3 regions of the Streptomyces sp. NPDC051569 genome follow, and region 2 is predicted to be linked to each of the others. Evidence: riboswitches for the same ligand, from Rfam matches in the RefSeq annotation. Region 2 holds a riboswitch; each other region holds the start of a gene.

Region 1 (10,079 bases), on a different contig from region 2:
GGACGGCGTCGTCTACGTCACAGCGGGCGGCGGCGGCCGAACGCTGTTCGACTTCCCGGTGCCGGACAGCTACGAGCACCACGCCGCCGACCTGGAGAGCGTGCCGTCGTACCACTGGGATCCGGACGGGGTGAAGGCCACCGAGACCGTGGAGTGGTCGCGGGTGCGGTACACCGGCTTCTCGTTCCTCGCCGTCGAGGTGACGGCGGGGCACCGCCCGGAACTGCGGGTCGCGGCGCTCGCCGAGACCGGGCAGCGGGTGGACCACTTCACCATCACGCGCTGACGCGCCCGCGCGCACCGGCCCCGGCTGTTTCTCCCGGTGCCTGCCGGTGTCCGCCCGGGTTGCCGGTACCTGCCCGGGTTGCCGGTGTCCGCCCGGGTTGCCGGTACCTGCCCGGTTGCCGGTTGCCGGTGTTTGCCGGCCTCTAGGCCGAGTGGCCGGTCGAGCCGCCGTTGTCCCTGCGGTCGAGAGCGCGCTGCAGGGCCGCGGCGGCGTTCTTGCGGTCGGACTCGCTGGTACGGGGGGTGTGACGGACACGACGGCGGACAGTCTTCTCAGCCATGGTGATCGACTCCTGGTGATTGCTGAGCCACGCGGCGAAGGGCCGCAGGACGCATCGACGAGGCGCCGGAAGGGGCGGGGGGCGAACGCCGCAGGGGTTGCCTGCGTGAGGGCGTCGACCCGCGACCGCCATTCGCTGGATGGAGCGAGACGTTCGGCTCATTCCAAGCTAAGGGAGTCGGGCCGCTCTGTCTCCAGGATTACTCGGACTTCCTACTATCTGAGACGCGATCATGACCGGCGCCCCGCTCCGGGGCGCCGCCCGGCCGTTTCCACCGGACGGGCCAGGGCACCCGGAGGGCGGGAGGCGAGGCCGACATGAACGCACAGACGATGTCACTCAACGGTCGGGACAAGGCACGCCAGGCGGCGAACAGCCCGGCCATGGAGGCGGCAGCCCGCTGGGGCTTCGGCGCGCGCGGGGTGATCTACCTGCTCATCGGCGTGCTGGCCCTGCAGATCGCGTTCGGCGGCGGTGGCCAACAGGCCGACCGGGGCGGCGCGCTGCAGGAGATAGCCGGGAAGCCGATGGGCACCGTCGTGCTCTGGGTCCTCGGGATCGGGCTGGTGGGGATGGCGCTGTGGCGGCTCTCCGAGGCCCTGTTCGGCGCGGCGGGGCAGGAGGGGCGCAAGACGACCAAGCGGCTGCTGTCGGCGGGGCGCTTCGTCTTCTACGGATTCATGGCCTACTCGGTCCTGGCGTTCGCCGCGGGTGACAAGAGCAGCGGCAGCGGCTCCAGCGACCAGCAGTCCCAGGACGTCACGGCCAGGGCGCTGGGGCTGCCCGGCGGGCAGTGGATCGTCGGGATCGCGGGGGTCGGGATCGCCGTCGCGGGACTGTGGATCGGTGCCCGCGCGGCGCTGCGCGAGTACCACAAGCATCTGAAGCTCGCCGAGATGTCACGCAAGGCCCGCAGGTTCGTCGATGTGACGGGCGTCGGGGGCGGGACGGCGCGCGGGGTGCTCTTCACGGCGGTGGGGGTGTTCGTCGTCCGGGCCGCGGTGGAGTACGAGCCGGACCAGGCCAAGGGATTCGACGACACCCTGCGCTCCTTCACGGGCACCCCGGCGGGACCGTGGCTGCTGGCCGTGGTGGCGGTGGGACTGGCGCTGTTCGGGATCTTCTCCTTCGGGATGGCCCGCTGGCGCAGGGTCTGACCAGACCGACCACCCCGATCACACCGATCACACCGATCACACCGACCGCCCTGACGACATGAAGCCGCCCCCGAACCGGTCGGAGACCGGAACGGGGGCGGCTTCGGGGTGTGACCGGCGGCGCCCCGCGAGACGCCCGCCGGATCAGCCCATGTGCGGGTAGCGGTAGTCCGTCGGCGGGACCAGCGTCTCCTTGATGGCGCGGGTCAGCGTCCAGCGCATCAGGTTCTGCGGGGCGCCGGCCTTGTCGTTGGTGCCGGACGCGCGGCCGCCACCGAAAGGCTGCTGGCCGACGACGGCGCCGGTCGACTTGTCGTTGATGTAGAAGTTGCCGGCCGCGAAGCGCAGCTTCGCCATCGCGTCGGCCGCGGCCGCGCGGTCACCGGCGATGATCGAGCCGGTCAGGGCGTACGCCGAGACGGACTCCATCTGGGCCAGCATCGTCTCGTAGTCGGCGTCGTCGTAGACGTGCACCGCGAGGACCGGGCCGAAGTACTCGGTCGTGAAGACCTCGTTCTCCGGGTCGGTGCAGGCGATGACGGTCGGCCGGACGAAGTAGCCGACGGAGTCGTCGTACGTACCGCCCGCGATGATCGTGCAGGCCGGGTCGGCCGCGGCGCGGTCGATGGCGGCCTTGTTCTTCGCGAAGGAACGCTCGTCGATGACGGCGCCCATGAAGTGCGACAGTTCGGTGACGTCACCCATGGTGAGGCCGTCGACCTCAGCCGCGAACTCCTCCTTGAAGCCGTCGTTCCAGATCGACGCGGGGACGTACGCACGCGAGGACGCCGAGCACTTCTGGCCCTGGTACTCGAAGGAGCCGCGGGTCAGCGCCGTCTTCAGGATCGCGCGGTCGGCGCTCGGGTGGGCGACGACGAAGTCCTTGCCGCCCGTCTCGCCGACGATGCGCGGGTAGGAGCGGTACTTCTCGATGTTGTTGCCGACCGTCTTCCACAGGTGCTGGAAGGTCTTGGTCGAGCCGGTGAAGTGGATGCCCGCCAGCTCGCGGTGGTTCAGCGCCACCTCGGAGACGGCGATGCCGTCGCCGGTCACCAGGTTGATGACGCCCTTGGGCAGGCCGGCCTCCTCCAGCAGCTCCATCAGGAGCACGGCGGAGAGGGTCTGCGTGGGGGACGGCTTCCAGACCACGACGTTGCCCATGAGCGCGGGCGCGGTGGGCAGGTTGCCCGCGATGGCCGTGAAGTTGAACGGCGTGATCGCGTAGACGAAGCCTTCGAGCGGGCGGTGGTCGAGACGGTTCCACACGCCCGGCGAGTTGGCCGGCGGCTGCTCGGCGAGCAGGTCACGGGCGTACGCCACATTGAAGCGCCAGAAGTCGACGAGCTCGCACGGACAGTCGATCTCGGCCTGCTGGGCGGTCTTCGACTGGCCGAGCATGGTCGCGGCGGCCATGGTCTCGCGCCAGGGGCCCGCCAGCAGCTCGGCGGCGCGCAGGATGATCGCGGCGCGGTCGTCGAAGGACATCGCGCGCCAGGCCGGAGCGGCGGCGAGCGCGGCGTCGACCGCGTCCTGCGCGTCCTGCTCATTGGCGCCGGCGAAGGTACCGAGGACGGCCTTGTGGTTGTGCGGCTGGACGACGTCGACGCGGGCGCCGCCACCCATCCGCTTCTCGCCGCCGATGGTCATCGGCAGGTCGACGGGGTTCTCGGCCAGCTCCTTGAGCTTGACCTCCAGACGGGCACGCTCGGGGGAACCGGGGGCGTAGCCGTGCACCGGTTCGTTGACCGGGGTGGGGACCTTGGTCACTGCGTCCATGGGGGCCGTATCTCCTTAATCAGTAGGTCAGGTGGGGGGTTCAGCCGCGGCTGACCAGCGAACGCAGGAAGAACGCGAGGTTGGCGGGGCGCTCGGCGAGGCGGCGCATGAAGTAGCCGTACCAGTCGGTGCCGTACGCGATGTAGACGCGCATCCGGTGGCCTTCGGCCGCCAGCCGGTCCTGCTCGGCCTCGCGGATGCCGTACAGCATCTGGAACTCGTACTCGTCGAGCTTACGGCCCGCGCGGTGGGCGAGGTCCTGGGAGATCGCGATGATGCGCGGGTCGTGGGACCCGACCATCGGGTAGCCGTCGCCGTCCATCAGGATCTTCAGGGAGCGGATGTATGCCTTGTCGACGTCGCTCTTGTCCTGGTACGCGACGGAGGCGGGCTCCTTGTAGGCGCCCTTCACCAGCCGCACGCGGGAGCCGGCGGCGGCGAGCGCCCGGGCGTCGTCCTCGGTGCGGAACAGATACGACTGGATCACGGCGCCCGTCTGCGGGAAGCGCGCGCGCATCTCCGCGTGGATGGCGAGCGTCGAGTCGATGGTGGTGTGGTCCTCCATGTCGAGGGTGACCGTGGTGCCGATGGCGTCGGCGGCCTCGACGACGGGGGCGAGGTTCTTCAGCGCGAGGTCGTGGCCGCCGGCCAGCGCCTGGCCGAAGGACGACAGCTTCACGGACATCTCGGCGCGTACACCCAGCTCCAGCGGCGCGAGGGCCTCGATGAGCCGCAGGTACGCGTCCCGGGCCCGGGTCGCCTCGGCCGGGTCGGTGATGTCCTCGCCGAGGACGTCGAGGGTGACCTCCAGGCCGCGGGCGGCCTTGGACGCGATGACGGGGGTGGTCTCCTCGACCGTCTCACCGGCGATGAAGCGGTTGACCACCGGCTTGGTGACCGGGGCGGCCGAGACGATACGGCGCATTCTGTCGCTGCGCGACGCGGCAAGGATCACGGGACCCAGCACAGGGCACCTCCACGGAAGAGATCGAGCGAGTACGTAGCGGAACGGAACAGAACCGCGATCGGTTCCGGCACGGCACGGAGAACCACGGTGAAACCTAGGGACCGGTCCGATCCTCTGCCATCGACAGCTGTCACGCATCCGTGGCCCTGATCTCAGACATGTGTCTGAAAGCGGTGGGAGAATGTCGGGGTGAAGGGCGATTACCAGGACCTGGTCGACGAGATCTCGGCGATGCTCGGGGTGCCCGCGACCCTGGAGAACCGCGACTTCGGCCTGATCGCCTTCGGCGCGCACGACAGCGACGACGACGCGGCGATGGACCCGGTCAGGACCCGCTCGATCATGACCAGGAAGTCCACACCGGCGGTCCGGGCGTGGTTCGAGGGCTTCGGCATCGCGCGGGCGACCGGCCCGGTCCATATCCCGGCTGTTCCGGACGCGGGCGTCTTCCGGGGCCGGATCTGCCTGCCCGTACGGCACCGGGGCACGGTGCTCGGATACGTCTGGCTGCTCGACGACTCCGCCCCGGGGCCGAGCGCGTCACGGCTGGCCGCGGCCATGGAGGTGACCACGCGGATCGGTGACCTGCTCGCCGAAGAGGTGAAGGCCGGCGCGGATCTGGCGCGTGAACTGCGGGCCGTGCTCACGGCGGGGGGCGGCTGGGAGCGGGACATGGCGGCCGCGGCGCTGCGTACGGCTCTCGGGCCGAGTGCGGACGGCCTGCACGTGATGCTGTGCGTGGCGCCCTGGCGGGGAGAGGAACCGCAGGTACGGGCGGTGCCGGGGACGGCGGCGCTGTGCACGCTGCCCTACGCGGCGGACGCCGTGGCGCTCGCCCTGCTCGTACGGCTCCGCTCACCGGACGCGCTGGCTCCCGCGCTCACGGCGCTGGCCCGGCTGCGCGAGGGCGCGGGCCGGGGCGCGGCCGCCGGATCCGGGACGCCGCGCCGGGGCCTGGCGGAGCTGCCCGCGGCCTGGCGGGAAGCGGTCTCCGCCGCCCGCGCGTCCGTGGCCCAGCCCCGCCTCGGCCCGGTGGCCCAGTGGCCGGCGATCGGCCCGTACCGCCTGCTGACCGCGCTCCCTCCGGAGCCCGATCCGGTGGTCCGGCCACTGCTGGAGCCGGCGCACGCGGAGCTGGCCCACACCGCCGAGGTGTTCCTCGACTGCGCGGGCCAGGCGAGCCGCACGGCCGGGGCGCTCGGCATCCACCGCCAGACCCTTTACTACCGGCTCTCCCGCATCGAACAGCTGACCGGCCTGGACCTGGACGAGGGCGAGGACCGGCTGCTGCTGCACATGGCCCTGAAGGCCGCCCGGCTCTGACCGCGACGCGGGGTCCGGGCCGGCGAGCGGGAGGGAAGGGGCGGCGCGTCCGATACGGCGCGGGGCGGGGCGCCTTGGGCGGCGGCGCCCGGAATTGCCCGCCGCCCCCATGCCGCTGAGTGCCCGTGAGTTCGGACGCGGGTGCCCGCGTCCGCGCCGTCCTGTTCCTTCCCGGAATGGATTCACATACACGGACGCGAGCGGCTCGGGGATGTTTCTCCTTTCTCCTGACGTGCCATGGAAAAGGAATGCTGCACGACGGGCCATCAGAAAGAGGAAAAGCCCCGCGCATTCGGGACCGGACCGCTGTTCGTCCGCCGCACCCGCGCCACCGCGCGGGGTGATCCATTTCCCGCCGGCCGGGGCGCGACCCGAAGGTCACGTCGACACTCCACTCCCGCACGGGACTCCCGCACGGGACTCCCGCACGGGCGAAGTAGACCATTCTTCCCACGAAGGCGGAATGTACCTTTCACGCAAATCGATCACTTTCGGGTGTCATTCAGAGAGGCATTTCCGCCCCGATCGTGATCCGTGTCACGTCGGGAGGCGGCCGCTCTCCCCCGGTCCCTCCACCGACTTCCCTCAGGGGAAAGGAATTTGAGTTCTCCGGCACCGAGCGATTAACCGAATGTTTCCCGACCCGATTCATTGATGACATGGAGCCGCACATTCAGGACTTGTTTCGCCCGGAGATTCCCGCTTAGGTTCACCTACATCCGGATGGACGCCGAATCCTGCCACCGTCCGGAAACCACACCCACTCACTTCCGGCAGGAGCGGGGAACCCAGGTAAGTCGCCGATCCGCGATCCGGATCGGCTCGGGGTGAAGCCGCGCGCACAGCGCGGCCGGGCATCTCCAGCCCGAACCCGACAGCTCACCTCGCAGGCGACGGAGAGGAATGCGTCATGCCCACCAAGGGAAAGCACCGTCGTCCCGGAAGCAGCCCGCTCGCCCGGCGTCTCGTCGCCGCGGGCACGGGCAGCGCCGCACTGGCCCTGCCGCTGATAGCCGCGACCACCGCCGAGGCGGCTCCGCAGGCCCGGCAGGTGAGCGCCCACCCGGTGACCGCGGTCACCGCCGCCGCCGCGAAGGAAACCGCTCTGCGGGAAGCCCCCGCGACCCACCTCGTGGTCCGGGGCGATTCCCTTTCCAAGATCGCGGAAGCCCACGCGCTGAGCGGTGGATGGAAGAAGCTCTACCAGGACAACCGGCGGGCCGTGGGCGGCAATCCGTCACTCATCCACCCCGGCCTCACGCTGGTCCTGGGCGAGAAGGCCGCGCCGCGAACGGCCGCGCCGCGAACGGCCGCCCCGTCCGCCGCCGGGCAGAAGGCCGCGCCCGCCGCCACGGAGAGCGGGCCCACCGCGGACGGCGGCGCCGTCGTCCAGGCGGCCGAGAAGACGTACTCCGACGATCTGGACGGCTGGATCAGGGAGTCGCTGGACATCATGGCCGCGCACGGCATTCCCGGTTCCTACGACGGTATCCACCGCAACATCATGCGCGAGTCCTCGGGCAACCCGTCCGCCATCAACAACTGGGACTCCAACGCCGCGGCCGGAACTCCGTCCAAGGGTCTGCTCCAGGTCATCGACCCGACCTTCCAGGCGTATCACGTACCCGGCACGTCGATGGACAGTTACGACCCGGTCGCCAACATCACCGCCGCCTGCAACTACGCCGCCGCGCGGTACGGCTCGATCGACAACGTGAACGGCCCCTACTGACAGACCCGTTCCGCCCCCGCTCCACCTCGGTGGGGCGGGGGTACGTCCGTGCCGGGAGTCTCAGACCTGCTCCTCCTCGACGGCGGTCCTGATGCGGTCGCCGAAGGCGGGCGCGTCCTTGCGGGCCGCGCTCAGTGCGAAGCCGGTGAGTAGCTTGCCGACGCCGTGGCCCTCCAGGACGTTGTAGATCCGGACCTTGGTCTTCCCGTCCGGGGCGGGCTCCAGGTCGTAGCCGCCTTCCTTGGACGTGACGAGGTTCTTGGACGTCTCCGTCCAGCGGATCCTGCGGGGCGGATCGAACTCACTGATCCGGAACTCCCGCTTGGTCGTCATCCCGGCGTCCTTGACCGTGCTCAGGTAGACGGTGCCCGCCGTCGTGGGGCCCTCCGGAGTCTTCATGATCTCTTGCACCCTGGGGCTGAACTTCGGGTCGTTCCTGCCGTCGGCGAGGAAGGCGAAGACCTCCTCGATGGGCCGGTCGATCTCCGTGGTCGCCTCAAACTGTCCAGCCATGGTCGCTCCTTGATCACTCAGCAACGTGAGACAGGCGGACGCCTGCCCGGCGTGGACAGCGGCCGGCCGGTACGAGCCGACCGCCATATCCCTATTGTCCCCGTTGGTCCCGTCTTCCCACCACCCGGCGGACCGGCGACAGCCGCCCGGCCCGGAGAACGCGTGAGGGGCCCGGTGGACACCGGGCCCCTCACATGAGCGGTCACACTCGGCCGGCCGGACTCAGCCGGTCAGATCCAACCACCGGCCAGGTTCACCGCCGGTCAGGTTCAACGGGCCGGGGTTCAGCAGGCCGGGTTCAGCAGGCCGGGTTCAGCCGGTCAGGTTCAGCCGGTCAGGTTCACCGTGCGGGCCGAGGCCGCGCCGATCTCCTCGGAGATCTCGGTGAGCACCGCCGCCGGCACGTTGTCGTCGACGGTGAGGACGACCAGCGCCTCGCCGCCCTCCTCCTTGCGCGAGACCTGCATACCGGCGATGTTCAGCCCGGCCTCACCGAGGATCCGGCCGACCGTGCCGACCACGCCCGGGCGGTCGTCGTAGCGCAGCACGACCATGTGGTCGGCCAGCGCCAGATCGATGTCGTGCTCGCCGATCGCGACGATCTTCTGCAGGTGCTTCGGACCCGCCAGGGTGCCGGAGACCGACACCTCCTCGCCGCCGGTGAGGGTGCCGCGCACCGTGACCACATTACGGTGGTTGGGCGACTCACTCGACGTGGTGAGCCGGACCTCGACACCCCGCTCCTGGGCGAACAGCGGGGCATTGACGTACGACACCGTCTCGGCGACGACATCCTCGAACACGCCCTTGAGCGCGGAGAGTTCGAGCACCTTCACATCGTGCTGGGTGATCTCGCCGTAGACCTCGACATCGAGGCGGAGCGCGACCTCGCCCGCGAGCGCGGTGAAGATACGGCCGAGCTTCTCGGCGAGCGGCAGCCCCGGGCGAACGTCCTCGGCGATGACCCCGCCCTGGACATTGACCGCGTCCGGGACCAGCTCACCGGCGAGCGCGAGACGGACCGACCGGGCGACCGAGACACCGGCCTTCTCCTGCGCCTCGTCGGTGGAGGCTCCGAGGTGCGGGGTGCAGACGACCTGGTCGAACTGGAAGAGCGGGGAGTCCGTGCAGGGCTCCTTGGTGTACACGTCCAGACCGGCACCGGCGACGCGGCCCTCCTTGAGGGCGGAGGCGAGCGCCTCCTCGTCGACGATCCCGCCCCGCGCGGCGTTGACGATGCGCACGCTCGGCTTGACCTTGTGCAGTGCCTCGTCGCCGATCAGGCCGAGCGTCTCGGGGGTCTTGGGCAGGTGCACGGTGATGAAGTCCGACACCTCCAGCAGCTCGTCGAGCGTGAGCAGCTTGACACCCATCTGGGCGGCGCGGGCCGGCTGCACATAGGGGTCGTACGCGACGATCTTCATGCCGAAGGCGGACATGCGCTGTGCGACCAGCACACCGATGCGGCCGAGGCCGACGACGCCCAGGGTCTTCTCGCTCAGCTCGACGCCCGTGTACTTCGAGCGCTTCCACTCGCCGTTCTTCAGGGCGGTGTTGGCCTGCGGGATGTGGCGTGCGGTGGCGACCAGCAGACCGCAGGCCAGCTCGGCGGCGGTCACGATGTTCGAGGTCGGCGCGTTGACGACCATCACGCCGGCCTTGGTGGCGGCGGAGACGTCGACGTTGTCGAGGCCGACCCCGGCGCGGGCGACCACCTTCAGCTTGTTCGCCGCGGCGACCGCCTCGGCGTCGACCTTCGTCGCGGAGCGGACGAGAATCGCGTCCACGTCGGCGATCGCCGACAGCAGCTCCGCGCGGTCGGCGCCGTTGCAGTGCCGGATCTCGAAGTCCGGGCCGAGTGCGTCGACCGTGGCCGGCGAAAGCTCTTCAGCGATGAGTACGACAGGTTTCGAGCTCACGTGAGTCCTCACAAATCCCATTGCGGACGGCCGTCCCGACGGCCGCAGGCGGTGGAGGGGGTGTGCTGGTCAGCCGCGTGGAAGACGCACGACGCTGTGGGCCTGACGCGTATGTGGAGAGCAGTG
Region 2 (10,079 bases):
ACGGTCACCGACCTCGACGGGGAGCACGTCCGGCGACAGCACGGCCGCACGGGCGGAGGCGGCCGTCATACGCCGCCGGTGATGGCGCCGGCACAGCACCTCGTAACCGATCTCGTCCCCGGAGTGGTGTACGTCCCCGACCACGACCTGCGCGCCCTCGACCACCATGGCGCCGCCGACCGTCCGGGCGTTGTGCGTGGCCCGGGCACCGCACCAGCAGAGCGCCTCGACCTGGAGGACCTCGACCCGGTCGGCCAGCTCCACCAGGCGCTGGGAACCGGGGAAGAGCTTGGAGCGGAAGTCCGTGGTGATACCGAAGGCGAAGACGTCCAGGTCCAGGTCGTCCACGACCCGGGCGAGCTGGTCGACCTGGCCCGGGGCGAGGAACTGCGCCTCGTCGGCGATGACGTAGTCGCAGCGGCCGCCCTGGGAGAGCCGGTCGACGAGATACGCGTAGAAGTCGAAGTCCCCGGCGGCCTCGACGGCGTCGGTGACCAGGCCGAGGCGGGAGGAGAGCTTGCCCTTGCCGGCCCGGTCGTCACGGGTGAAGATCATGCCCTGGAGTCCGCGCGCGGAGCGGTTGTGCTCGATCTGCAGAGCGAGGGTGCTCTTTCCGCAGTCCATCGTTCCGGAGAAGAACACCAGCTCTGGCATGAGGGGGTGACGGCCTTTCGAGTCGTGGCTGTGCGGCGTCGTGGCTGCGCGGTGTCATGGCGCTGCCGCGCCGGGTACGGAGAACGGTCGGGCCTCAGGGTCGCTCGGGACCTACGAGCGTACTTCGAGCAGCGGGACGAGCTGCTCGACGGGGGTCATCGAGCCGTGCATCCCGACCATCGCCGACTCGTGCGGCTCCTGGACGGAGGCGGTGATCACCACGTCGTCGTGGGCGGCGGCGACGACGTCGCCGATCCGTCCGTACACCCGCTCGTCCATCGTCCCGGGTGGACCGAACCAGCCGGCCGCGATCGCCTCGTCCCGGCTCGCCACCCAGAAGCGCTCGCCGAGCACCTCACGCCAGACGGTGAGGACGTCGGTCCGCGCACCCGGTACGGCGTAGACATGACGGGCCCGGCCCTCGCCGCCGAGCAGGGCGACACCCGCGCGCAGCTCCCAGTCCTCGTCGAAGTCGATGCGCGACTCCTCGTCGAACGGGATGTCGATCATGCCGTGGTCGGCGGTCACATAGAGCGCGGAGCGGGGCGGGAGCTGTTCGGCGAGACGCTGCACGAGCCGGTCGACGTACATGAGCTGGCCGCGCCAGGCGTCGGAGTCGACGCCGAAGCGGTGGCCCTTGCCGTCGACCTCGCTGTAGTACGTGTAGACCAGCGACCGGTCGCCCGCGCCGAGTTGCCGGGCGGCCAGGTCCATCCGGTCCTCGCCGGTGAGCCGGCCGTGGAACGTGCCGCCGCTGAGCGCGACCTTGGTGAGCGGGGTGTGCTGGAAGGTCGGGGCGGACACCTGGGCCGTGTGGACGCCCGCCGCGTCGGCGAGCTGGAAGACCGTGGGGTACGGCTGCCAGACGTGCGGGTCGGTCCAGGGCTTCCAGCGGAGCTGGTTCATCAGCGCGCCGGTCGCGGGGTCGCGGACGGTGTAGCCGGGCAGGCCGTGCGCCGAGGGCGGCAGCCCCGTACCGACCGAGGCGAGGGAGGTCGCGGTGGTGGCGGGGAAGCCGGCGGTCAGCGGGCGGCCGGTGTTGCCGCGCGAGGTGCCGAGCAGCGAGGTCAGGTACGGCGCTTCGTCCGGGTGGGCCTTGATCTGTTCCCAGCCGAGGCCGTCGATCAGGAAGACGCAGTTCCGGTCGGCGGGGGTCAGCTCCGCGATGGCCGGGGTCAGATCCGGTACGCCCTGGCCGGCCGCGAGGGTGGGCAGCAGGTCGGCGAGCGAACCGCTGCCGTACTCGGGCAGCGGCGCGGTGTCGAGGGCGAGCGGGACGGGGTCCGGCCAGAGCGGTTCGGCGGCCATCAGCGGCCGGTCGCCGCGGTGGCCGCGGTCGCTTCGGAGAGGGCCTGGGCGAACGCGAGCGTCTGACGGACGGCGTCCGGGCCGTCACCGGCCTCGCTGACCCGCAGGCTCAGATCGTCGGCCGTCGAGCTGCCGGTGTAGCCGTGGTCCGCCTCACAGTTGGGATCGCCGCAGGCGGCGGGCTCCAGATCGATCCGGGAGACGGCGCCCCAGCCGATGGTGAGGACGACCTCACGCGGCAGGGTCCCGGGGGTGTACGACTCCGGGTTGGCGACGACGCGGCTGAGCACGACCGAGGAGATCCGGTCGAGCTTGACCGACTCGGTGGAGGTCGTCGCGTACGGGGTCGGGGAGCTGGAGTCGGCGGCCTGCTCGTCGGTGTGACTGACGATGAAGCGGTGGGCCGTCAGAACGAGGACGGTGACGTGCCGGCGGACCTCGTTGGCGTCGAAGGTTGTTTCCTGGTGCACCAGGTACGACGCGATCTGCTCGCCACCGACAGCGGCTTCCACCGCTTCGGCCACGAGAGCCGGGTAGTAGCCGCTGCGCTCGATCGCCGTGCGCAGCCCCTGGGTCGTCGTACCGCTCTTCGCCATGGGCTCCATCCTACGGTGGCCGGATGGCTGCCGAGGACGCTCCGTGGGGTACCCACCGGCTCAGTAACTGGGGAGGCGGCGCGGTCCGAGATCGTCGCGGGCGGGGGGCGGCGCGAGGCGGACGCTCGCGCCGAGGACGGAGAGACCGCGGGTGGCGACGACCACGGGCTCCAGGTCGACCGAGACGATCTCGGGATGGTTGTCGACCAGCCGGGACACCCGCAGCAGCAGGTCCTCCAGGGCGGGGGTGTCGACGGTCGCGGAGCCGCGCCAGCCGAAGAGGAGGGGGGCCGCCCGGATCGACCGGATCAGCTCGGCGGCGTCGCGGTCGGTGGCGGGGACGAGCCGGTGGGCGAGGTCACCGAGCAGCTCGGAGGCGGCGCCCGCGAGCCCGAAGGAGAGGACGGCTCCGGCTCCGGCGTCGAGGGCCGCCCGTACGACGGTGTCCACCCCGCGCGGCGCCATGGCCTGGACGACGGGCCGCAGCTCGGCGGGGGCACCGAGATTTTCGGTCAGCTCGCGGTACGCGAGGCGCAGTTGCGCCTCGTCGGCGAGATCGAGGCGTACGCCGCCGAGGTCGGCGCGGTGCCGGAGGTGGGGCGCGGTCGTCTTGAGCGCGACGGGATATCCGAGTGAGGCCGCCGCGACGGCGGCCTCGTCGGGTCCGGGGGCGGGCAGGGTCGGGCGTACCGAGATGCCGTAGCGGGCGAGGAGCGCGTGTGCGTCGGTGGGGGCGAGGGGCACGCTGCGCGGTTCGGGCGCCGCGCCGAGCAGTCCGTCGATCAGCTTGGCGGCGCCCGCCTCGTCGATGTCGTCGTCCTCGGGGTGCTCGGGGTATTCGGCGTACTCGGTGTGCGTGGGCCCTCTGCCGGGCTCGGCCGCCTGCCGCCGCCACCGTGCGTACGTGACGGCCTCGGCGAGCGCCCGGACGGCCCGCTCGGCGGCGGGGTAGGCGGGAATCCACCCGAGGGTGCCGGGATCGCCCGGGCGCGGGGTCCCGGCATCACCGGGCCCCGGGCCCGCACCGGCGGACGCGTGGTCATCGCCTGATCCGGCGCCGGCGGCGGTGTTCTCCACCACCGCCAGTGCCTCCGCCAGGCCGCCGATCTCGACGTGGACCACCATGACCGGTTTGGCCGGTCCGGAGGCCGCCGCGCCGCGCAGGGCCGCGGCCAGGGTGTCGCCCGCGGGGTCGGACGTGCCGGTCTCGCCGACCCGGGGGATGGCGGTCACCACCACCGCGTCGGCTGCCGGGTCCGACAGGGCGGCCGCGAGGGCGGCGTGGAAGTCGGCGGGGGTCGCCGAGGTCGTGAGGTCGCGGGGCCGGAGCGGGTCGAGGCCCTCGGCGAGGCAGGCGTCGTACGTGAGGAGGCCGAGGGACTCGGAGTTGCCGAGGATCGCGACGCGGGGGCCGGCCGGCAGGGGCTGGGACGCGAGCAGCACGCCCGCGTCGACCAGTTCGGTGACCGTGTCGACGCGGATGACGCCCGCCTGCCGCAGGAGCGCCGAGACGGTCGCGTCCGGGATGCGGCTGACCGGGACCGCGTGGCCGGGCGGCGCGCTGCCGCTGTGGCGCGCGCCCTTGACGACGACGACCGGTTTGACCGCCGCCGTGCGCCGGGCGAGCCGGGTGAACTTCCTCGGGTTGCCGATCGATTCGAGGTAGAGGAGCACGACGTCGGTGTCCGGGTCGTCGTACCAGTACTGGAGGAAGTCGTTCCCGGAGACGTCCGCGCGGTTGCCCGCCGAGATGAAGGACGAGAGGCCCGCGCCGCGCCGGTGGAGTCCGGAGAGCAGGGCGATGCCGATCGCGCCCGACTGGGTGAAGAGGCCGATACGGCCCTGTCCTGGCGGTGCGGGGGCGAGGGAGGCGTTCAGCCGGACGGCGTCGGCGGTGTTGATGAGCCCGAAGGCGTTGGGTCCGATGATGCGCATGCCGTACGAGCGGGCCTGGCGGACCAGTTCCCGCTGGCGCTCCCGCCCTTCGGCGCCGGTCTCCGCGTACCCGGCCGAGACGACCACCAGGCCCTGGACGCCGTGTTCGCCGCACTCGGCGACCGCTTCCGGCACCCGCTCCGCCGGGATGGCGAGGACGGCGAGGTCGATGGGGACGCCGATCTCCGCGACGGACCGGAAGGCGGGAACGCCGTCGATCTCGCGGAGGTCCGGGGCGAAGGCGTGGTTCACCGCGTACATCAGGCCGGTGAAGCCTCCGGCGCGCAGGTTGGCGAGGACGGTGCGGCCGACTCCGCCGGGCGCACGGCCGGTGCCGACGACGGCGACCGAGCGCGGGGTGAGGAGCCGCTGCACGGAGCGTGCTTCGGCGCGCTGCTCGCGGCCGCGCTGCACGGCGAGGGATTCGACGGTGGGTTCGAGGTCCAGGGTGAGGTGGACGGAGCCGTCCTCGAAGCTGCGCTTCTGGGTGTAGCCGGCGTCCCGGAACACCTTGATCATCTTGTTGTTGGCGGGCAGCACCTCGGCGGCGAAGCGCCGGATGCCCCGCTCGCGGGCGACGGCGGCGATGTGTTCGAGGAGGGCGGAGGCGACGCCGCGGCCCTGGTGGGCGTCCTGGACGAGGAACGCGACCTCGGCCTCGTCGGCCGGCGCGGAGGCCGGCATGCCCCGCTCGTCGATGCGGTCGTAGCGGACGGTCGCGATGAACTCGCCGCCCACCGTCACCGCGAGCCCCACCCGGTCCACGTAGTCGTGGTGGGTGAAGCGGTGCACGTCCTTGTCGGAGAGCCGGGGGTAGGGGGCGAAGAAACGGTAGTACTTGGATTCGTCGGAGACCTGTTCGTAGAAGCTGACCAGCCGCTCCGCGTCGTCGGTGGTGATGGGCCGGATCCGGGCGGTGCCTCCGTCCCGCAGCACCACGTCTGCTTCCCAGTGAGAGGGGTAGGCATGGTCCGACGGCGTCTCCATGACCAAAGCCTACGGCGCACGGAGGAGCCACGACGGAGGATGCGCCGGGACACGTGGCACACTGGTCTAGACAACATCTTTGAAGACTTGAAGGGCAACACCATGGCAGAGCGTCGCGTCAATGTCGGTTGGGCCGAGGGCCTGCACGCCCGCCCCGCCTCCATCTTCGTCCGTGCCACCACGGCCACCGGCGTCCCCGTGACGATCGCCAAGGCCGAGGGCAATCCGGTGAACGCCGCCTCCATGCTCGCGGTGCTCGGCCTGGGCGCACAGGGCGGCGAGGAGGTCGTGCTGGCTTCCGAGGCGGACGGCGCCGAGGCCGCCCTGGACCGGCTGGCGAAGCTGGTCGCCGAGGGGCTCGACGAGCTTCCCGAGACCGTCTGACCCGGTTCGTACGCAGAATTCCAGAAAAGGAGTTCCCGGTGCGCTGAATTCAGCGCACCGGGAACTCCTTTTCGATCGACAGGCTTCACGCCATGTGCGGGCAGCACAAAACAAGTCCCGCTCATTTCTCTTCTTTGTATACGGCGCGATTGTTAAGAGCGGGCACTCGCGGTGTTTACGGCACGTTGCGGAACCTTCGCCTTTTCCCGGCCGCGCTCCGCCCGCCGCAACCGGTGCACGGCCACGGTGCGCTCCGCGTGCAGCGCCGTGAGCGCCCGCGCGCGCTCCGCGTCGCCCCGTGCCACCGCGTCCACGATCGCGCCGTGCTCCGCCCAGGACTCCACGGGGTGGGCGGGCTGTTCCACGGTGTACATCCAGGCGATCTTGTGTCGCAGCTGGGTGAGCGGGGCGGTGAGCGCGGGGCTGCCGGACGCCTGGGCGAGCGTCTCGTGGAACCAGGCGCCGAGCGAGCGCAGGTCCTCGCCCTGCCCCCGGCGGGCCCGCTCCTGCCCCAGCCTGACCAGGCCGCGGAGCACCTTCAGATGGGCTTCCGTACGGCGCTGGGCCGCGCGGGCCGCGCCCAGCGGCTCCAGCAGCAGACGCACGTCGAGGAGGTCGGCCGCCTCCTGCTCGGTGGGCTCGGCCACGCACGCGCCGACATGGCGGCGGGTGGTCACGAAGCCCTCCGCCTCCAGGGTGCGCAGCGCTTCGCGGACCGGGACGCGGGAGACGCCGTAGCGCCGCGCCAGTTGCTCCTCGGTGAGCCGGCTACCCCGTTCGAATACGCCGGAGACGATGTCGTCACGGACCGCCGTGCAAACCGAGTGCGCGGGAATGCGCATGTCCGAACCTCCGCCTTAATCCGCGCGAAACACTGCCGATGGCCACCTGATCCGTGACTCTATTGCAATCAACGCGAATTTCCGATGGGTGCCCGGAATCGATGGATATCTTTTGGCCAGCGCGGCGCACACGGAAGGCCCCGGCGGGGAACCGGGGCCTTCCGAGGTCCGAACGGTCAGACGCGCACTCCGTGGGCGCGCAGATACGCGACGGGGTCGATGTCGGAGCCGTACTCCTGGCCCGTCCTGGCCTCGAAGTGGAGGTGCGGACCGGTGGCGTTGCCGGTCGCGCCGGACAGCCCGATCGGCAGGCCCGGGGTGACGGACCGGCCGACGAAGACGCTGATGGAGGAGAGGTGGCCGTACTGCGTGTACGTGCCGTCGTCCATCCGCAGAACGATGTTGTTGCCGTACGAGCCGCCCCAGCCGGCCTCGACGACGGTGCCCGCGCCGACAGCGACGACCGAACTGCCGGACGCGGCCCGGAAGTCGACGCCCGAGTGGCTGCCGGAGGACCAGAACGAGCCGCCGGACCGGTAGCCGGTGGTGACGTACGAGCCGGCGACGGGGAGCCGGAAGGAGCCGAGGCGTTCGCGCTCGGCGGCGCGGGCGGCGCGTTCCCCGGCGGCGCGGAGCTCCCGGGCGCGGGCCTGCGCCTCGCGCCGCGCCGCCGCCTTCGCGGCCCGCTCGGCCGCGTGGCGCTGGGCGTCGGCCTGCGCGTCGATCCGGTCGGCGAGGGTGTCGCTCATGGCGAAGGCCTGGCCCAGCCCGGTGTGCCGGACAGCGCCCGGAGCGTCCGCGCCGGCGGCGAGCGCCGGGGACGCGAGGGCGCCGATGACACCGGTGGCGGTGAGTGTCGCGGCGCCGGCGAGACCCGCGCCGCGACGTGTCGTGCGGCGGCGGGCGCGGTGTTTACCGGTGACACGGGTGAACGCCATGAAGTGGCTGGTCCTTTCCTTCCTTCTCGCCTACCGGGTCAGCTGACGGGTTCGGAGCAGGAAGGTCTCCTACGGGCCCCTTTCGCGCGGGTGAGCGCGAAGGCGTCCGATTCACCCCGGGGACTGCGTGTGGGTCCCCGGCTCCCCGGGCTCGCGCCTGACGGGGACTCGGCGATGGCTGCCCGGTGCCGCGGCTGCGGCGGGGTACTGGCGGACAGCCGGACCGACGCTAGGCGGATCATCATTCGATCACCAAACGGGCAGGGCGTTTTGTAGCGCACACCACAGGGCAGACACGGAACCAGCACGCCAAATGGTGCATATGGGGTGTATGCCAGGAGACTCCGGCGACAGGCCATCGCCGGAGTCTCCTGATGCACCGGACAGGCCGAAGAGCGGCCCCGGATCAGCGCCGGATCAGCCCGCGATCACAGTCACTTCACCGATACCGAGAGCCGTCACCGGCTCCTTGATCCGCGCGGCGTCCCCGACGAGCACGGTGACGAGCCGGTCCACCGGAAAGGCGTTGACAGCCGCGGCGGTCGCCTCGACGGTGCCGGTCTCGGCCAGCCGCGCGTACATCTGCGCCTGGAAGTCGTCAGGGAGATGCTGCTCGACCTGGTCGGCCAGTGTGCCCGCGACGGAGGCGGCGGTCTCGTACTTCAACGGCGCCACCCCGACCAGATTCTGGACGGCCACGTCGCGCTCCGCGTCGGTGAGCCCCTCGGCGGCGAGCGTGCGCAGCACCTTCCAGAGGTCCTCCAGCGCCGGGCCGGTGGACGCGGTGTCCACCGAGCCGCTGATGGCGAGCATCGCGGCGCCGGTCGCCCCGCCCGGCGCGGTGGGCGCCGAGGAGCGCAGGACCTGGCCGAAGGCCCGTACGCCGTAGGTGTAGCCCTTCTCCTCACGCAGCACCCGGTCGAGCCGGGAGGTGAGGGTGCCGCCCAGGCAGTACGTGCCCAGCACCTGGGCCGGCCAGACGCGGTCGTGCCGGTCGGCGCCGATGCGGCCGATCAGCAGCTGGGTCTGTACGGCCCCGGGGCGGTCCACGATCACCACACGGCCGGTGTCGTCGGCGGTGATGGGCGGCGCGGGGCGGGGCGCGGCGGTGTCGCCGGTCCAGGCGCCGAGGGTGTCGGCGAGCACCTCGTCCAGGTCGACCCCGGTGAGGTCACCGACGACCACGGCGGTGGCCGTGGCCGGGCGCACGTGCGCCTCGTAGAAGGCGCGGACGCCCGCCGCGTCGATCCGCTCCACCGTCTCCTCGGTGCCCTGGCGCGGCCGGGACATGCGCAGGGAGGCCGGGAACAGCTCCTTGGAGAGCTGCTTGGCGGCGCGCCGGCCCGGGTTGGCGGTCTCGTGCGGGATCTCGTCGAGGCGGTTGCGGACGAGCCGCTCGACCTCGCTGTCCGCGAAGGCGGGGGCGCGCAGCGCCTCGGCGAGCAGGCCGAGCGCCTTGGGCAGCCGGGAGACGGGGACCTCCAGGGAGATCCGTACGCCCGGGTGGTCCGCGTGCGCGTCGAGCGTGGCGCCGCAGCGCTCCAGCTCGGCGGCGAACTCCTCGGCGCTGTGCTTGTCGGTGCCCTCGGAGAGCGCCCGCGCCATGATCGTGGCGATGCCGTCGAGCCCTTCGGGCTCGGCGTCCAGCGGGGCGTCGAGGTTGATCTCGACCGCCACCACCTGCTGTCCGGGGCGGTGACTGCGCAGTACGGTCAGCCCGTTGCCGAGGGTGCCGCGCTCGGGAGCCGGGAAGGCCCAGGGCCTGGCTTCGCCGGCCGTCGGCTGCGGGTGGAAGTCCATGGTCACGGCAGCGTCGGTCACTGGTCCGCCCCCTCGTGCTCGTCGGTCTCGGCGGCGGCGCCCTCGTCGGCGGCGCTCTCATCGGCGGTGAGCGGTTCGTACACCAGCACCGCCCTGTTGTCCGGGCGCAGCCGCGCCGCGGCGACGGCCCGCACCTCGTCCGCGGTGATGTCCAGCACCCGTGTCACCGCGGTCAGCGCCAGCTGCGGGTCGCCGAACAGCACGGCGTACCTGCACAGTTCGTCGGCGCGGCCCGCGACGGTACCGAGCCGGTCCAGCCACTCGCGCTCCAGCTGGGCGTGGGCGCGCTCCATCTCCTCCTCGGTCGGGCCCTCGGTGGCGAGGCGGGCCAGCTCCTCGTCGACCGCGGCCTCGATCTCCGGAACCTCGACACCACCGGACGTCTTGACGTCCAGCCAGCCGAGCGAGGGGGCGCCCGCCAGGCGCAGCAGCCCGAAGCCCGCGGCGACCGCGGTCCGGTCGCGGCGCACCAGACGGTTGTGGAGCCGGGACGACTCGCCGCCGCCGAGGACGGTGAGGGCCAGGTCGGCGGCGTCGCACTCACGGGTGCCGTCGTGCGGCAGCCGGTAGGCGGCCATCAGCGCGCGCGCCGGGACCTCCTCGTGGATCACCTC
Region 3 (10,079 bases), on a different contig from region 2:
GCCATCTCGTAACCGAGGACCGCCGCGTCGGCCTCACGTCCGGCCAGCACGGCGAGACAGGTGCCCGAACCGGCCGTGGAGACGAAGAGCAGCGTGGAGTCGAGTTCGACCACGACCTGACGGACCTCGCCGCCGTCCCCGAACCGGGCACCGGCGCTGCGGCCCAGGGAGTACAGGCCGGAGGCGAGAGCGGCCATGTGGTCCGCGCTGTCGGGGTCCATGCCGTGCATGGACCTCACCAGGCCGTCGGAGGAGAGCAGCACCGCGCTGCGGGTGTACGGGACTCGCTGGACCAGACCGCTCAACAGCCAGTCCAGATCAGAGACATGACCGGTCGGCACGTCGCTCACCATGTGCGTCTACTCCTTGGGGGTGGTGTCGTGGCGCTGCGCTTCCGGCTGTTCCGGGAGCGGCTCCGACAGGGGGTCCGCGGGCTGCGGGCCGGACGGGATCGGGGATGGGGGCGGGGGCACGGACGAGGGCTGGGAGGAGGCCTGAGCCGGGATCCGGGACGAGGGCACGGACTGCGAGGACCGGGGCGGCTGGGACTCGGCGAGGCCGATACCGCGCTGGAAGGCGGCCATCAGACCGGGGTCATGGAGTTCCGGTTCTCCGGCGGCCGGTGTGGTGGGCAGGTCCCGCAGCTGCGGGACCAGGTGCTCCTGGCCGCGGCGCTTGGGCAGCCGGGGCCGGCTCGCGGTGCTGTGGATCGTGCCGTCACCGGTCAGGGCGTCGTCGCCGACCGCGCCGCCACCGGTCATACCGTCCGCCGGGTCGCCGAGCCCGGTGGCGGCACGCGGCCCGTGCTGACTCCGGTCGGCGTGGCTCGCTCCGGGGCGCGCGTCGGCGGGGGTGGGGCGGTCGGCGCGGTCACCGCGTACGGGCAGGGGCGCCGGCCCCGCCCCGTACGCCGGGGGCCGGGACCGCTCCGGGGCGGGCAGGGGTGCGGAGACGGGCGGCTCGTCCGGGCGCTGATGCTGTACGGGCATGGCAGGGGGCGACGGCAGGTGGCCGTCCCGGTCCGCCTGGTCGGAGCCGAGCAGCGCCTGCGGCAGGACCAGTACGGCCTGGATGCCGCCGTAGATGTTGGACTGGAGCCGCACCGCGATGCCGTGTCTGCGGGCCAGCGCCGAGACCACGAAGAGCCCGATCCGCCCGTCCTGGAGCAGATGCGCGACATTGACCTGGTCCGGGTCGGCGAGGAGGCCGTTCATCTTCTTCTGCTCGCCGACGGGCATCCCCAGACCGCGGTCCTCCACCTCGATGGCGAGCCCCGCTGTCACCTGCTGCACGCGCAGAAGCACTTGGGTGTGCGGGGCCGAGAACAGCGTCGCGTTCTCGACCAGTTCGGCCAGGAGGTGGATGACGTCGGCGACGGCGTGGCCGCGCAGGGTGCCGTCGATCGGCGGTACCAGCTTGATCCGGGGGTACTGCTCCACCTCGGCGATGGCGGAGCGCAGCACCTCGGTCATCGGGACGGGCTTGCTCCACTGGCGCCGGGAGATCGCGCCGCCGAGGACGGCGAGGTTCTCGGCGTGCCTGCGGATCCGGGTCGCCAGATGGTCGACATGGAAGAGACCTTTCAGCAGCTCCGGGTCCTCGACCTCGTTCTCCAGGTCGTCGAGCAGCTGGATCTCCCGGTGGACCAGGGACTGGAGCCGGCGGGCCAGATTGACGAAGACCTCGACCTTCTGTTCGTTGCCGACGCTGCTGGAGAGCCGGGAGGCCTGCACCACGGCGGTGATGGCACTCTCGTGCGACCTGGCCATCTCCTGTGCCAGCAGGTCGAGTTCGTCCCCGCCGGGCGAAGCCACCGCCGGGGGCGTACGCCGGGTGGGCACCCGTTCGCCGCGTCTGAGCTGTTCGACGACCGCCCGCAGGTCGGCCTGGCCGCGCGCGCTGGAGCGCCGCAGCGCGTTGCAGCGGCCGAGGACGGACTTGGCGGTGCGTTCCGCGCCGAGGGCGGCGGTGGCGACGGCGGCGAAGGCGAGCAGCGCCATGCCGACGAGCGCCATCCACACCTCGGCGGTGGGCTCGGCCGCGGTGGAGCGGAGGGCGATGACCACCGCGGCCGCGCCGCTGAGCGCGGCGACTATCGCCGGCAGGACGGCGGTGCGCAGGAGCTGTGGGCGTATGCGGGCGTCCGGCGCGGACGGCACGGCCGCCCGGCCCCTGGAGGGCAGCGAGCGGGTGCCCGGCCGGCCGTGCCGACCGCCCTCGCGGCGTTCCTGCCGCGCGACGGGTGCGCGAAGTTGAGACATCAGTGTCCTCGGTACGTCGGGCCCCAGGAACCGGCATGGCGCTGGCGCTGGTGGTGCGGCTGTGGCGCAGCGGCAGGACCGGCGCATGCCGCATGAGCCCTCCGTTGATCACCGAGCACACACAGTAGTTGGCAGGTGTTCGCGTGTGGTGGGCAGTTGACGAAGTTGCCCACAGAGCATCCCGCCCTGGTATGAGGCCTCGTACATCAGCACGAAATACTGCATTCGGGCGCGGCCGTGTGCGACCGGGGCCACAAGGTCGCGGCCATCAGGTCGACGCCATCGGGCCGAGGCCATCCGGTCGACGCCATCCGGTCGACGCCATCCCGTCGACGCCATCCCGTCGACGCCATCCCGTCGAGGCCATCCGGTCGACGCCATCCGGCCCTTACGGCGGCGGGCCTGCTGCGGACGAGTTCAGGCGGACGGAAGAATCACGGAGCGCGTGAGATGGCGCGGGCTGTCCGGGTCGAGGCCCCGCAGGTCAGCCAGGGCGAGGGCGAGGCGCTGGATCCGTACGAGTTCGGCCAGCGGGTCGAGCCGGCCCGCCACCCACAGCCCCCCGGTCGCCCGGACCTGTTCGGCCAGGCCTTCGGGGGCCGGCCCGAGCGCCCAGGTCGCCGTCGACTCCGTGGTGATGCTGATCGGACCGTGGCGGTACTCCATCGCCGGGTACGCCTCCGTCCACGCCAGGGCCGCCTCCCGCATCTTGAGCGCGCCCTCCTCGGCGAGACCGACCGCCCAGCCCCGCCCGAGGAAGGTGAACTGGACGCACTCGGTGATCCCCGGGGGGAGCGGACCGGCCAGGGCGGTCTCCGCGTCCGTGACCACCGCGTCGGTGTGCAGGCCCAGGTGGGCGCGGAGCAGGGTGAGGGCCGTGGTGGCGAAGCGCGTCTGCACGACGGACCGTTCGTCGGCGAAGTCCAGGACGACCAGATCGTCGGCGGCCGACCGCACGGGGGCGGCGGGGTCCGCGGTGATCGCGGTCGTCCGGGCCGTCCCCCGGACCGCCGCGAGGAGGTGCAGAACCTCGGTGGTGGTCCCGGAGCGGGTCAGCGCCACGATCCGGTCGTAGCGGCGCCTCCCGGGGAACTCGGAGGCGGCGAAGGCGTCGGTCTCGCCGAGCCCGGCGCCTTCGCGGAGCGAGGCGTAGGCGCGGGCCATGAACAGCGAGGTGCCGCAGCCGACGACGGCCGTACGCTCACCGGGCCGGGGCAGTTGATCGTCCAGCCCTCCGGCCAGTGCCGCCGCCCGGCGCCAGCACTCGGGCTGGGTGGCCAGTTCCGTCTCCACGAACGTCACGCGCGTCTCCACTCCCCTGTTCCCGCTCCCCTGTCCCCACCGCTGTCCCCGCCGCCCGGAGCCGCCGGTCCCGGAGCCCGCTGCCCCAGGACCGTGACGAACCCCCCGGACCCGCTACGCCGAGGGCGCCGTCTCAGCCGTCTCCTCCGCTTTTCCCTGGTGGGCGTCCGTCCCCGGCGCGGCGTCCGCGACCGCGAGGGGGGCCGCCGCCAGGGGCCGGCCGCCCACCGGCGTGGCCGCGACGGCCCGCCACCACGGAGCGGAGGGGACGTCGTCCCCGGTGGGCTCGAAGGGCTGGCCGGGGCGGGGCAGCGCGAGCCCGGCGCCCGCCTCCTCGGCCGCCGCGACCGTGCCCTCCCCCGGTTCCGCCCACGGATGCGGGGCCAGGTTGAACGTGGCCCAGTGGATCGGCAGCATCACGCCGGACGGCCGGTCGCCCTGGAGGTCGAGATGGGCGCGCATCCCCTCGGCCGGGGTCATGTGGATGTCGGGCCAGTACTCGCTGTACGCACCGATCTGGATCATTGTGGCGTCGAAGGGGCCGTGCTCGGCGCCGATGTCGCGGAAACCGGGGAAGTAGCCGGTGTCGCCGCTGTGGTAGATCCGGTGGTCCGGTCCCGTGACGACCCAGGACGCCCAGAGCGTGTGCTGCTGGTTGCGCAGGCCCCGGCCGCAGAAGTGGCGCGCGGGGGTCGCGGTCAGCCGGATGCCGGCGATCTCGGCGGACTCGTTCCAGTCGAGTTCGCGCAGCCGCGACGGGGGTACCCCCCAGCGCTCCAGATGCGCGCCGACGCCGAGCGGCACGGCGAAGACCGTGTCCGTGGAGGCGAGGGCCTTGATCGTGGGCAGATCGAGGTGGTCGTAGTGGTCGTGGGAGATCACGACGACATCGACGGGCCCGAGCGAGGCGAGGGGTACGGGCACGGGGTGCAGCCGCTTCGGGCCCGCGAAGGCGAAGGGTGAGCAGCGGTTACCCCATACGGGGTCGAAGAGCACGCGCCGGCCGTCGATCTCGGCGAGCACGGTCGAATGGCCCATCCAGGTGATCCGCAGGCCCGAGGCCGGGGGCGTGGCGAGTTCGGCGAGGGTGGTGGCGTACACGGGGATGGTGCCGGTCGGGACGCGCCGCGCCCGTGCTTCCTTCTGGAAGTAGATCTTCGCGAACTCCAGCCCCGAACCGGACGGTCTGGTCCTGGCACCCACCGGGTTCTGGAACACTCCGTCGGCGAAGTTCGGCGAGCGGTGGATCCGCTCCAGCCTCTCCCCGGCCGAGTCGGCCCCGAAGGCCACGGGTCGCAGCGAGCGCAGCCGGGAGCGCAACGTAAGGGGGGAACCAGCGCCGGTCACGGCACCTCCTGGAGGTTCGATGTCGTCCTCATTATGGCCGGGGGCGTACGTCCGTGCGGTTCGAATAGACCGGAGCGACCCCTCCCCGCCTACGCCGGAGGAACGTCGTTTCCGCCCGGCGGGTTCCCGGCCGGCGGCCACCGCCGGTCTCCGCTGCCCCGGGCGCCCCGGCATCCGACCCGCCCGCCGGTGTGCGGCGTGACCTCGGGCGACAGGCGGTCGCATGGAGCCGTCGGGTGGAGCGGGGAGCCCAACCACGTGACCGTGACCGTGCCGGTTTTCTCCACGGACGGCCGGCGGGCCGCCGCCCGGAGGAGTGCGCCGCCCTCGGCGCGCCTGCGGGCGCCTACGCCTGTACGGGCGCGGGCGGTACGGCGCTCATCGGCCCGGACGATCTGCTCGCGGCCCCGGCCTCAGCCCCGGGCAGGACGCCCCCGCGCGGGAATCGCCGGACAGGAACCGCCGGTCGGAAGCCGCCGCGCGGAAGCGGCAGCTCGGAAGCCGTCAGTGCTTCAGCGGCAGCAGATCGGGACGCTTGGCCACGACCTGGTCGCCGGAGGACTCGCCGCGCAGCCGGCGCCCGATCCACGGCACCAGATGTTCGCGCGCCCAGTGGATGTCGTCGCGCCGGACCTCGAAGGTGCCGCGCGGCGGTTGCGGCGGCCATGTCTGGTCCGGGTCGGCGGGGACGTCGAGGCCGAGTACCTGTGCGGCGCGCAGCGCGACGCGGGTGTGTCCCTCGGGTGACAGATGCAGCCGGTCGCTGTCCCAGGCCCGCCTGTCCTGGACGGACCTGAGGGACCAGAGGTCGAGCACGGGGCAGTCGTAGCGGTCGGCGATGGACCGCACGTGCGCGGTGTAGGTGGCGATCTTGCCGCGCAGATGACGCAGGACGGGGACGCCCCGGGTGTCGAAGCCGGTGGTCACCATGACGGTGCCGACGGCCCCGGTGAGGTCGGCCACGGCCCGCTCGAAGCGCTCGGCGACATCGTCGGGGTCGGTGCCGGGGCGGATGATGTCGTTGCCGCCGGCGCAGAAGGTCACGAGATCCGGGGCCATCCGCTTCGCCCGGGGTATCTGCTCGGCGACGATCTGGTCGAGGAGGCGGCCGCGTACGGCGAGATTGGCGTACCGGAAATCACCGTGGACGAGGTCCGTCGTCTCGCCGGTGACCGGCAGTTGATCAGCGAGCAGGATGGCGAGCCGGTCCGCCCAGCCGACGTACAGCCCGTCGGGTCCTGGATCTCCGACGCCCTCCGTGAAGCTGTCACCGATCGCCGCGTACGACCCGAATACGCCGCTTCTTCTTGATCTCGCATCGTCTGCCACAGCCGCACATCTTTCACCTGCGGATGTGACCTACGCGACCGTAAGGAGGGATTGACGCGGGGTGAGATAAACCACCGGTCACATTTGGGCCAAGCCGGAATAGGCGAAACGCCTCCGCCCGGCACATGCGTGCCGGGCGGAGGCGTACCGAAGCGTGGGACCGGATCCGGTCAGATGGAGACGCCGTGGCCGCGGAGGTACGCCAGCGGGTCGATGTCCGAGCCGTAGTCCGGGCCGGTGCGGATCTCGAAGTGCAGGTGCGGCCCGGTGGAGTTACCGGTGGAACCGGAGAGCCCGATCTGCTGGCCCCCGCTGACGGTCTGTCCGGCCGAGACGGCGAGGGAGGAGAGGTGAGCGTACTGCGAGTAGCGGCCGTCGCCGTGCTGGATGACGACCTGGTTGCCGTAGGAGCCGGCCCAGCCGGCCGAGACGACGGTGCCCGGGCCGACCGCCTTGACGACGGTGCCGGAGGAGGCCAGGAAGTCGACACCGGTGTGGTAACCGCTGGCCCAGCTGCTGCCGGAGGCGTGGTACGAGGTGCCGATCCCTACGCCGGAGACGGGCGCGGTGAAGCCGGAACCGCTGCTCTGCGCCGGCGCGGCGGGCTGCGCGGCGGGAGCCTGGGTCTGCGCGGTGGGAGCCTGGGTCTGCGCGGCGGGAGCCGCCTGGGGAGCCTTGACCTCGGGCTTGGCCGGGGCCGCCGCCTGGGGCTTGCTCTGCGCATGGGGCTTCGCGGGCGCCGGGGCCACGTGGTGGTGGGCCGCCCCGGCCTTGGCGCCGAGGGTGAGCTTCAGGCCCGGGTGGATCAGCGACGGGTTGGCGCCGATGGCCCGGCGGTTGTCGTTGTACAGCTTGTGCCAGCCGCCGCGGACGTTCTGCTCCTGGGCGATCTTGGACAGGTAGTCGCCGGAGACGACGGAGTAGGTCCGCACGGTCTCGGCGGCGGCGTGCTTCACGACGGACTTCGCCGGGGACGCGGTCCGCTCCGCGGTGGTGGCGGTCTGCGGGGCGGCGGTCTCGGCGGCGTGCGCACCGGTCGCACCGATGAGCGGCAGCGCGATGACGGCTCCGCCCGCACCTACGGCGATGAGACCGCGGGCGATCGGGTTGGCCTTGGTACGACGGTGCTTACCCTGCACGGGCATGACGAATTTCCTCTCCGACGCCTTCGAGGTGAGCTGTCGGGTTCGGGCTGGAGATGCCCGGTCGCGCCAGCTGCGCGACTTAACCCCGAGCCGGTCCGGATATCCGGACCGGCGTACTTACCTGGGTCCCCCGCTCCTGCCACACGTGGATGGGTGGGTGTGAATTCCGGGCGGCGGCAGGATTCGGCGTTCCGCTCGGATTGAGGCTGAACGTAAGCGAGCCCGGAGCGCGGGAACAAGCCGATCATTTCCGCCGTTGACTCACACTTCGATATCGCTCCGGATTTCCGGTGACCCTGCGTGGATTACCGATCTTCACTTTCCTTATGGAGCGGGAATTCCGCTTCGCCCGACCGCCACGGAACGTCACGGATGAGATCCCGCTCACGGGCCCCAGCCCATCTCCCCCTCGATCGGGGCACGTTATGCGAAATAGCTCAATACGGACAGATCGCCATTTAACCGATATTCCCCCGCCGGCAGGTCCACGTGGCTCCCCTGCGGAATCCCGGGTTTCCGTTCCGGGGAAGCCGGTCCCGCCGGAATGCGATGTCGTAGGGTCAGGGACCGGCACCGTGGGCGAGCAGCGCCGACGGCAGACACGGAGGAGCAGGCCGTGACGCAGCAGCAGCCGGAGGTCCCGTCGACCGAGCCCGCGCTGACCGGGGTGCGCAATTTCCGCGACGTGGGCGGGCTGCCGACCACGGACGGCCACCGGGTGCGGCCGGGCCGGCTCTTCCGCAGCGGCCACCTCGCCGGCGCCTCCGCGGCCGACGCCGCCTTCCTCTCCTCCCTCGGCCTGCACACGGTCTTCGACTTCCGCAACGCGGCCGACCTCAAGCTCGACGGGAGGGACGTGGAGCTGCCCGGCGTACGCAACGTGAACATCCCGCTCACCGACCCCGCCGACGGCGCCGAGTTCTGGCGGATGGTCAGGGACGGCGATCTCGACCAGCTGCGCTCGCTGCTCTCGGAGGGCAGGGCGGCGGCCCGGATGACCGACTCGTACCGGGCGATCATCACCGACCGCACCGCCGAGCTCAGCCAGGTGCTGCACGCCCTCGCCGAGGACAGCGTCCCGGCGCTCCTGCACTGCGCGGCGGGCAAGGACCGGGCCGGCCTGTCCGTCGCGGTGACCCTCCTCGCGGTCGGTGTCGGACGCGAGGCGATCGAGGCCGACTATCTGAAGTCGAACGACCCGCACCGCCGTTATCTCGTCCGCCGCGGCGACAGCTCGGCCTCCGGGACGTCACCGGAGGTGATGGAGCTGCTCAGCCCGCTCTTCGACGCCCGCGCCGAATACCTCGCCGCGGCCTTCGAGACCATCGGGAAGACGTGGGGCGGCGTCGACCGCTATCTGGCCGAGGGCCTCGGGATCGGCCAGGAGACCCGCGAGCGGCTGCGCGCCCGCCTTCTCGACGAGGGCTGACCGGCGGATACGGGCCGGGCCCGCGCCCGCCGCCCGCTACTGCCCCCGCGCCCCCAGGTGGAAGAGCAGGTAGAGGAAGCCCGCGAAGAGATGACCGGCGACCAGATAGGCGAAGAGCCGGATGACGAGTCCGCGGGGGAACGTCTTCTCCTCGTTCACGCGCCTCGGCCCGCCTTCGTTCACGCGCCTCGGCCCGCCTTCGTTCACGCGCCTCGGCCCGCCTCCGGTGGCGGCCGGGTCCCGCTCCGGGTCCTGCTCCCGTTCGTGTGTCAGCGACATGGCTCGGTACCTTTCCGGTCAGCGGCGATGAGCGCGGCCACCGAGACACAGCTCGGCGGCGGGGCTCTGCAGCAGGGTGTGGACGAAGAGCAGCTCGGTCCCGCCGGGTCCGGCCGCCGCGATCCGGTGCGGGGTGAGTGAGTCGAAGTGCGCACTGTCCCCCGGGTCGAGGACGTGTACGGCGTCCCCGAGGCTCAGCCGCAGCCGTCCGCCGAGGACATGGATCCACTCCTCCCCCGGATGTACGCGGACGAGGTCGCCCTGCGCGCCGTACGGCACCTGGACCCGCAGCGGCTGCATGGCCCGGCCGGGGGCGCCCGCCTGGTGGTACGTCCAGCCGTCGGCCTCGACCGGGTCCGTGCGGCCGGCCCGGACGACGGGGTCCCGCTCCGGGGGCAGTTCGCCGAGCAGTTCCGAGACGGTCGTACCGTAGACGCGGGCCAGGGCCAGCAGCAGGGGCAGGGAAGGCTGCCGGCGGCCCGTCTCCAGACGGGAGAGATGGGCGGGTGACAGCCCCGCCCGCCGGGCCGCGGCCTCCAGCGTGAGCCGGCGGTTCCGGCGCAGCTCACGCAGCCGGGGAGCGACGTCGGGCAGTTCTCCGGGGAGCTCGTGGGGCGGTGGCCCCCCGGGCGGAGGTTCGGCCGGCCCGCCGGCAGGAGATGTGCTCATGTGCCCATTCCGCCAGGAACTTTTCCTCCGAGGCAAATTCCTTGCCTCAGAGGCAAAAATTCCGGCCGGGCGCGGGTCCGGGACCGTCGCGCCCGGCCGGTGCCGGTGCCTGCGTCTACCGGTTGGCGACCGCCTGCTTCACGAGTGTCCTGCCGAAGTCCCACATCAGTCCGCCACCGCCGTGGGCGTCATCCATGACCGCGGTGAACGCCGCGACGAAGCGTTCGACCTCCCGCTCCCCGATGGTCAGCGGCGGGATCAGCTTGATCACTTCCAGATGGTCACCGGAGACCTGCGTGAGGATGCGGTGCTTCTGGA

The links. Region 2 has a riboswitch for cyclic di-AMP ahead of ACIBAE_RS21695 (M23 family metallopeptidase). Riboswitches for the same ligand answer to the same signal wherever they lie in the genome.
Region 1: it holds a riboswitch for cyclic di-AMP, as region 2 does, so the genes downstream of both, ACIBAE_RS02250 (transglycosylase SLT domain-containing protein) here and ACIBAE_RS21695 (M23 family metallopeptidase) in region 2, are expected to answer to the same signal.
Region 3: it holds a riboswitch for cyclic di-AMP, as region 2 does, so the genes downstream of both, ACIBAE_RS29120 (peptidoglycan DD-metalloendopeptidase family protein) here and ACIBAE_RS21695 (M23 family metallopeptidase) in region 2, are expected to answer to the same signal.

The regions. Positions count from the first base shown of each region.
Region 1 is NZ_JBITDJ010000001.1:528,182-538,260, reverse strand. It holds gene ACIBAE_RS02280 (purple acid phosphatase family protein) at 1-286, shown strand, start outside; gene ACIBAE_RS02275 (hypothetical protein) at 429-566, opposite strand; gene ACIBAE_RS02270 (DUF1206 domain-containing protein) at 884-1,723, shown strand; gene pruA (L-glutamate gamma-semialdehyde dehydrogenase) at 1,868-3,499, opposite strand; gene ACIBAE_RS02260 (proline dehydrogenase family protein) at 3,540-4,466, opposite strand; gene ACIBAE_RS02255 (PucR family transcriptional regulator) at 4,656-5,789, shown strand; cyclic di-AMP (ydaO/yuaA leader) riboswitch at 6,541-6,695, shown strand; gene ACIBAE_RS02250 (transglycosylase SLT domain-containing protein) at 6,700-7,521, shown strand; gene ACIBAE_RS02245 (SRPBCC family protein) at 7,582-8,034, opposite strand; gene serA (phosphoglycerate dehydrogenase) at 8,361-9,953, opposite strand.
Region 2 is NZ_JBITDJ010000016.1:43,192-53,270, forward strand. It holds gene ACIBAE_RS21665 (thymidine kinase) at 1-654, opposite strand, end outside; gene ACIBAE_RS21670 (alkaline phosphatase family protein) at 766-1,962, opposite strand; gene ACIBAE_RS21675 (DUF5998 family protein) at 1,962-2,558, opposite strand; gene ACIBAE_RS21680 (GNAT family N-acetyltransferase) at 2,619-5,480, opposite strand; gene ACIBAE_RS21685 (HPr family phosphocarrier protein) at 5,583-5,864, shown strand; gene ACIBAE_RS21690 (GntR family transcriptional regulator) at 6,017-6,706, opposite strand; gene ACIBAE_RS21695 (M23 family metallopeptidase) at 6,883-7,644, opposite strand; cyclic di-AMP (ydaO/yuaA leader) riboswitch at 7,658-7,828, opposite strand; gene ACIBAE_RS21700 (M16 family metallopeptidase) at 8,062-9,444, opposite strand; gene ACIBAE_RS21705 (M16 family metallopeptidase) at 9,462-10,079, opposite strand, start outside.
Region 3 is NZ_JBITDJ010000038.1:7,270-17,348, forward strand. It holds gene ACIBAE_RS29095 (roadblock/LC7 domain-containing protein) at 1-353, opposite strand, end outside; gene ACIBAE_RS29100 (ATP-binding protein) at 360-2,261, opposite strand; gene ACIBAE_RS29105 (SIS domain-containing protein) at 2,679-3,563, opposite strand; gene ACIBAE_RS29110 (MBL fold metallo-hydrolase) at 3,678-4,910, opposite strand; gene ACIBAE_RS29115 (SGNH/GDSL hydrolase family protein) at 5,415-6,239, opposite strand; gene ACIBAE_RS29120 (peptidoglycan DD-metalloendopeptidase family protein) at 6,410-7,384, opposite strand; cyclic di-AMP (ydaO/yuaA leader) riboswitch at 7,388-7,550, opposite strand; gene ACIBAE_RS29125 (tyrosine-protein phosphatase) at 8,001-8,813, shown strand; gene ACIBAE_RS29130 (DUF6126 family protein) at 8,850-8,996, opposite strand; gene ACIBAE_RS29135 (helix-turn-helix domain-containing protein) at 9,111-9,761, opposite strand; gene ACIBAE_RS29140 (aspartate aminotransferase family protein) at 9,877-10,079, opposite strand, start outside.